DNA from 3 places in the Neobacillus sp. 204 genome. Region 3 is predicted to be linked to each of the others. Evidence: riboswitches for the same ligand, from Rfam matches in the RefSeq annotation. Region 3 holds a riboswitch; each other region holds the start of a gene.
The links. Region 3 has a riboswitch for thiamine pyrophosphate ahead of thiM (hydroxyethylthiazole kinase). Riboswitches for the same ligand answer to the same signal wherever they lie in the genome.
Positions count from the first base shown of each region.

Region 1 (2,273 bases), on a different contig from region 3:
CCGGGTGGCCCTTGGCTAAATCAGCAGCATGAGCAGCAATTTTATAAGCAATAACACCATCGCGGACATCCTCTTTATTCGGTAAACCAAGATGTTCTTTTGGTGTCACATAGCAAAGCATGGCTGTTCCGAACCAGCCGATCATCGCAGCACCAATTGCAGAAGTAATATGATCATATCCTGGAGCAATATCGGTTGTTAATGGTCCTAAGGTATAGAATGGAGCTTCTTTACAGATTTCCATTTGCTTATCAACATTTTCTTTAATTAGATGCATTGGTACATGGCCAGGGCCTTCAATCATCACTTGGACATCATGCTGCCAGGCGATCTGCGTTAATTCACCTAACGTTTCCAGTTCTGCAAATTGCGCTTCATCATTCGCATCGGCTATGCTTCCAGGACGTAAACCATCTCCAAGTGAAACAGAAATGTCATAGTGCTTCAAAATTTCACAAATTTCTTCAAAGTGGGTATAAAGGAAACTTTCTTGGTGGTGGGCCAAGCACCACTGTGCCATAATTGAGCCGCCGCGGGAGACAATCCCTGTTGTCCGTTTTGCCGTCATCGGAATATACCGCAGCAGGACGCCAGCGTGGATGGTAAAATAATCGACCCCTTGTTCGGCCTGTTCTATCAATGTATCCCGGTAAACCTCCCAGGTTAAATTTTCGGCTACTCCATTTACCTTTTCGAGTGCTTGATATATTGGCACTGTACCAACTGGAACTGGTGAGTTACGGATGATCCATTCCCTAGTTGTATGTATATTCTTTCCGGTTGATAGATCCATGATGTTATCTGCCCCCCAACGGGTCGCCCATGTCATTTTTTCAACCTCTTGCTCTATTGATGAAGTGACCGCTGAGTTGCCAATGTTTGCATTAATTTTGACATGAAAATTTCGGCCAATGATCATAGGTTCGGCTTCCGGGTGATTTATATTTGCCGGAATAATCGCTCTCCCATTGGCAACCTCACTACGAACAAACTCAGGATCGGCATTTTCTCGAATCGCTATGAACTCCATTTCAGGGGTGATTATGCCTTTTTTGGCGTAATGCATTTGCGTGACCGTTTGCCCTGCTTTTGCACGAAGAGGTCTTTTATTAATGTTTGGAAACCATTCGAGATTCGCTCGTTCATCATCTTCGAGATATCCGTTATCTTTAGGTTTTATTTCTCTTCCCTGATAGGCCTCAACATCATTACGCTCGAGAATCCATTTCTTGCGGATCTGCGGAAGTCCCTTTCTGATATCGACATGATAATTGGAATCTGTATATAGACCGCTCGTATCATATACGCGAACAGGGGCATTGTCTTCTTCACCAAATGATGTTACGGTGCGCCCCAGCTGAATTTCTCTCATTGGAACCCTAATATCAGACCTTGATCCTTCGATATACACTTTTTTACTTCCTGTAAATTGCGATTTTAACTCAATGTTCACTTCAGTTTGATTTTGCATGTAACTTCCTCCTAATAAATAGTAGATTTTGCGATCTAGGAGTTACTGCATAAGTTCCATTACAAGCACCTCAGGGGCAGACTTATAAATGAAAGACAATAAAAAAAGGCTCTGTTTACACAGAACCTGATTTTTCGTCAAAAAGTAGTGGCGCAGAAAAATAATTAGTACGCCTTTGAAACTACTTCCCTACGCTGGTATAATCCAGATCAGGTTCAAAGGGTCAAAGAATTTAACGCATTCTTCTCTCAGTCCGAGCTATCGGACCCCCCTAGTAGAACTATTGAAACAGTATAAAATATGTTGTTTACTTTTAAAAAATAACATAGGTTTTAGAAAAATAAAAGAAATAAGTGAAAATATTTAAAAAAATATTTTTGTAGTTTTTTCAATTAGTGTACTTTTCATTTTGTTTACAAACCTATCGGACAGTCCAAAATGAAGGCTTCTCTTTTTTTTAAACAAGGGTATAAACAAGGAATTCTGAACAAATACTTTAATTGTTATTTACTAAAAGGAGGTCATGAACATGGATGCACAAAGAGCACAGGAAATTGCTAGTTCACCAGCTATGGCTAATGTAAAGTATAATGGAACACAGATTTATATTGAGCATGTAGACCAAAATAACGGTACAGCCACAATCCATCCTCTTGAAGAACCAAACAATAAACAAAGTGTTTCTGTATCAAACCTAATAGAACAGTGATTCGTCAGCTTGCTTTTATTAAAACATTGTTTTTGAAAATAGCCGTATGTAAACACATTCGGTTATTTTCTTTAATAAAGATTTAAAGCGTTT
Region 1 is NZ_JBJORY010000010.1:146,024-148,296, reverse strand. Features, by position in the region: gene thiC (phosphomethylpyrimidine synthase ThiC) at 1-1,471, opposite strand, end outside; TPP riboswitch at 1,641-1,754, opposite strand; gene ACJ004_RS20745 (small acid-soluble spore protein H) at 2,001-2,180, shown strand.
Region 1: it holds a riboswitch for thiamine pyrophosphate, as region 3 does, so the genes downstream of both, thiC (phosphomethylpyrimidine synthase ThiC) here and thiM (hydroxyethylthiazole kinase) in region 3, are expected to answer to the same signal.

Region 2 (2,273 bases), on a different contig from region 3:
TGGCTTCAAGACATATAGGCGGTGTAATTATTGCTGCAGTTTTCATACTAGGAGGCACTTTTGCCACACTTATGCCTTCTGGGTTGGTACTTTTATCTGAATTGGCCATAGCTGTCATTATAGGACTGGTCTTGCTTTGCTTTGTGCTGCTTCCTGTCTTTTTGCCAGCGATGATTGCCCTTCCAGATACCCTTGCAAATTTATTTTCTAGAAAAAAGGAAGATAAATTAAACTTCGAGGAAAAAGTAATATAAGAAGAACTTAATTTCAAATTTCCAACCACTTTCTGAACCATAGGAAGTGGTTTTTTTGTTTTCTATTTAGATATTAATGGAGTGTTCACATAATTGTAGAAAACCTTTTGAATAGACAAAAATATTATGAAAAGTAGTGTGATATAATTTTACCGGAAGGGAGGTAGAAAATACCAAAACGATAATGATATAAGTAAATTAATATTTTTGAAATTTAGATTCCATCCTATTAAATCTGCAATCTTCCCCTGTAATTTTCATCAATTTGAATCCACTATCGTGTCGTCTTATAATATTTTTCCTGTTAAATGCTGAAGCGAATAATTGTATTTAATACCTAGAATAAATGGGAGTGTTCCCAATTAAATTAGAATTATTAAAAAAGGAGCGGTATTATGCATGCTGTGCTAAATAAGATTGCTAAAGGCATCTCTGTTTGTTATTCAGAGGTTTTCCCCAATCAAGACAATGATTATTTCAACTTTGTTTATATTGGGAAGTTATTTTTGGTTGCTGACTCATATTGTATGAATCCAGATTGTACATGCCAAGAGGCAGTTCTTAATTTTGTTCAAGTTTATCCGAGGGAAAATAAGAAAGCTGACAGTTTTATGATAAGGTTTAAACTTAACGGCAGGGGATATAAAATTCATGACCATGGCAAATTCAGTAGACGTGAAATAAAAGCCATCGTTTTGCATTTTACCGCCGACGACACGATCCCCCAATTTTTAAATGAACGATTCAAGGAAATGAAGGAAAAAGCAAAAGAAATTCTAAGTTAAGTGCCAGATTAAAGGTCCCAGCCAACAACCTCGATCCTAATCAACCAATCTATATTGGCCAAAAACTAACCATAGTAAAATAATAATTTATCAAAAAAAAATAAGGGCACAGAACAAATGAAGTGTATGTATAAAGAAATTATTTGACATTTCTAATCGAGGTGTTAATATTATCCATGTAGTGTATTTTTTACGATTTAATAAGTGAAGCAAATCCGCTAGAGGTGCCTTTTTAAAAGGCTGAGATTGAAGTGATACTTCGGGACTCTATGAACCTGATCTGGGTTATACCAGCGTAGGGAAGTGGAAACTAGGATATTTGAGAACAGAAGAAACTTCTTATCTAAGAAATTTCTATTTCAAATTTTCAAACCACTTTCTGAACCAAAGGAAGTGGTTTTTTGTTTTCTATTTTATTCCATAGCTGAGCGGAATCTTCTTAAAGGAGTGACTTGTATTTTAACTAGTGTTAAAGAGTTACATATTATCTCCAATGGTAAAATGCCGATCGAGCAGCTACGTGAAATTGTCATGGATATTCACCCATATGTAACCGCGATTCACTTACGAGAAAAACAAAAAACAGCAAGGGAACTTTTTCAAGCCGTTGAACTTTTAAGTGCGGCAAACCTGCCATTATCAAAGGTTATTATTAATGATCGAGCGGATGTTGCCTTAGTTACAAAGGCTGGAGGTGTTCAATTAGCCTTTCATAGTTTAGATGCTGCTATTATAAAAGAAAATTTTCCGCAGCTTAGGGTAGGGAGTTCGATTCACTCCTATGAAGAAGGACAACAAGCAAAAGAGAATGGTACTGATTACGTGCTATACGGCCATGTCTTCCCTTCACAATCAAAACCAGGTATGACTCCCAAAGGGCTTAACGAATTGACAAGGCTTACACAACTAGCCATTCCGGTTATTGCAATTGGCGGCATAACACCTGAGAATACGGGCCAGGTACTCCACGCAGGAGCGAAGGGTATCGCTGTCATGTCAGGGGTTTTAGAAGCACTAGACCCATTATCAGCAGTAAAAGCTTACCTCAATGTATTAAAAAATGGAGATGGATACAATGGAAGAATCATTTGATGTTGCCATAATCGGAGGAGGAATTATCGGAGCCTCTATTGCCTATCAGCTATCAAAAATGGGAAGAAAAGTAATTATAATTGAGAAGGACCGGTTGGCATCCCAAGCATCAAGTGCGGCTGCCGGAATGCTGGCAGCTCAA
Region 2 is NZ_JBJORY010000014.1:79,312-81,584, reverse strand. Features, by position in the region: gene ACJ004_RS24230 (MMPL family transporter) at 1-254, shown strand, start outside; gene ACJ004_RS24225 (hypothetical protein) at 650-1,039, shown strand; TPP riboswitch at 1,250-1,358, shown strand; gene tenI (thiazole tautomerase TenI) at 1,487-2,131, shown strand; gene thiO (glycine oxidase ThiO) at 2,100-2,273, shown strand, end outside.
Region 2: it holds a riboswitch for thiamine pyrophosphate, as region 3 does, so the genes downstream of both, tenI (thiazole tautomerase TenI) here and thiM (hydroxyethylthiazole kinase) in region 3, are expected to answer to the same signal.

Region 3 (2,273 bases):
TGACCGCCTTTGATGACGACATTCTTTACCCCATACTCATTCAGTCTTTTAGCAGCTTCTTTTTTATCTTCATTGGTTTGAATTACCAGACCGGTAAGCACTTCTGCCTCCGGAATATTTGGTGTAATCACCTTGGAACGTGGCAATAAGTATGTTTTCATGGCAGAAATAGCTTCCATTTGCAACAAGGAAGCACCACCTTTGGCAATCATAACAGGATCGACTACCACATTCTCCCATTCAAAAATTCTTACTTGGGCTGCGACAGCCTCGATGATTTTTGCATTGAACAACATTCCTGTTTTCACTGCATCCGCACCCATATCCGTGCCAATCGCTTCGATCTGCTTAACAACTGCCTCAGCTGACATTGGATAGACAGCATGAACCCCTAATGTATTTTGTGCAGTTACTGCGGTTAAGGCCGACATCCCAAAAACTTCTAATTCCTGAAACGTCTTTATGTCGGCTTGAATTCCAGCACCGCCGCCGCTATCGGAACCTGCGATCGTTAATGCTTTTTTCATTTAAAGTACCCCCTCTTATCGATCCACCTTTTTAAAAGAAGCATGTATATTTATGTCTTCTGTCGAAACCTTAGACAATTGGTTTAAAAATTCGATTTGGAAACTTCCCGGTCCCTGTTCAGCTGTTTGAGCCGCAGCCTTTTCAGCCGCAACCCCATAGGATGTTAATGCCGCTACCGAAGCTTGAAGCAAATCACTTTCTACTCCTGCAAAGGCACCAATCACAGATGTTAGCAGGCAACCCATTCCAGTCACCTTTGTCATGATTGGGTGGCCATTGCTAACCAGATAGGTGGTTTCGCCATCCGTTACAACATCCTCTTTTCCCGTGATGATGACGACGCAATTTAATGTTTGTGCTGCTTTTACTGCAAGGGAAATGATATCACCATTTGCTGATGCACCTGCATCGACGCCCTTAATTTCCCATTTCTCGCCTAATACATTAGCAACTTCAGCTGAGTTTCCCCGAATCACTGAAACGTTCACCTCGTTCATGATTCTTTGTGCTGTTTCAGTTCGGTAACGGGTAGCCCCAGCACCCACCGGATCTAAAATAACGGGAACGCTGGATTCATTGGCTGCTTTTCCGGCAATGATCATCGAATCTACTGTTTGCGGGTTTAACGTACCAATATTCAAAACTAATGCACTAGCTATTTTTGCCATATCTGCAACTTCCTCGGCAGCATAGGCCATAACAGGCGAGGCACCCAAAGCAAGCAAACCATTTGCGGTAAAATTCGTTACCACAACATTGGTGATATTATGAACAAGCGGATTGACCTTCCTTACTTTTTCCAACGTTTCATGCAAACCGATAATTTCCATTTCAATCTCTCCATTTCTATTAATACATAAAAAAAACCAGATCCATAAACGGACCTGGTTAGTTAGTCAGAGAAAAAATAATACCTTCACATGGCTACTTTCCTACGCTGGGATTACCCAGATCAGGTCCGAAGGGTTAAAAACTTGATCGTTTTCTCTCAGCCTGATTACAGGGCACCCCTAGTAGATCTAATACTTTATTAAATTAAGTAAGTAAATAATAACGCTATGGAACTATAATGTAAAGAAAATAGTTTTAATAGATATTAAGTTAACATAATATTATTATTGTTTACTTTTATAAGGGATCGTAACAATAAATGTTGCCCCTTTTTCTTTTTGAGAATGTATTTCTAACTGTCCTGATAATTTTTCCAGGCTTTGCTGTACTAAAAATAATCCAATCCCCCGATTTTCACCCTTGGTAGAATACCCTTTCACACATAAGCTATTGATGATATCCTCATCAATCCCTTGTCCTGTATCATGAACCTCCAACACGAGGATTTCATCAAAATAATCCAATCTTAAGGTCACTTTTTTAATCGGATAGTCTGCAACTGCATCCAGTGCATTATCGATTAAATTCCCAAGGATCGTGACCACCTCGTGAGTGGTTCCACGCTGGATTGGTTCGGGTAAAGATCCTTCCCCTTCAATGATAAATTCACAGCCTTTTTCCCTTGCAAAGCTAAGCTTTCCTAAAATAAAACCTGCTAACACGGGGTCTTTAAAACGACTGACAACAAATTCTACCTCTGATTGTTGGTGGTCAACTATTTTAGAAATGTATGACGAGACCGTTTGATAGTCCTTCATATGGATTAAACCTGAAATGACATGTAGTTTGTTCATGAATTCATGTGACTGGGTACGCAGTGCCTCTGCATATAACTTTACACCGGTTAATTGTTC
Region 3 is NZ_JBJORY010000005.1:61,846-64,118, forward strand. Features, by position in the region: gene thiD (bifunctional hydroxymethylpyrimidine kinase/phosphomethylpyrimidine kinase) at 1-527, opposite strand, end outside; gene thiM (hydroxyethylthiazole kinase) at 543-1,358, opposite strand; TPP riboswitch at 1,441-1,550, opposite strand; gene dcuS (DcuS/MalK family sensor histidine kinase) at 1,644-2,273, opposite strand, start outside.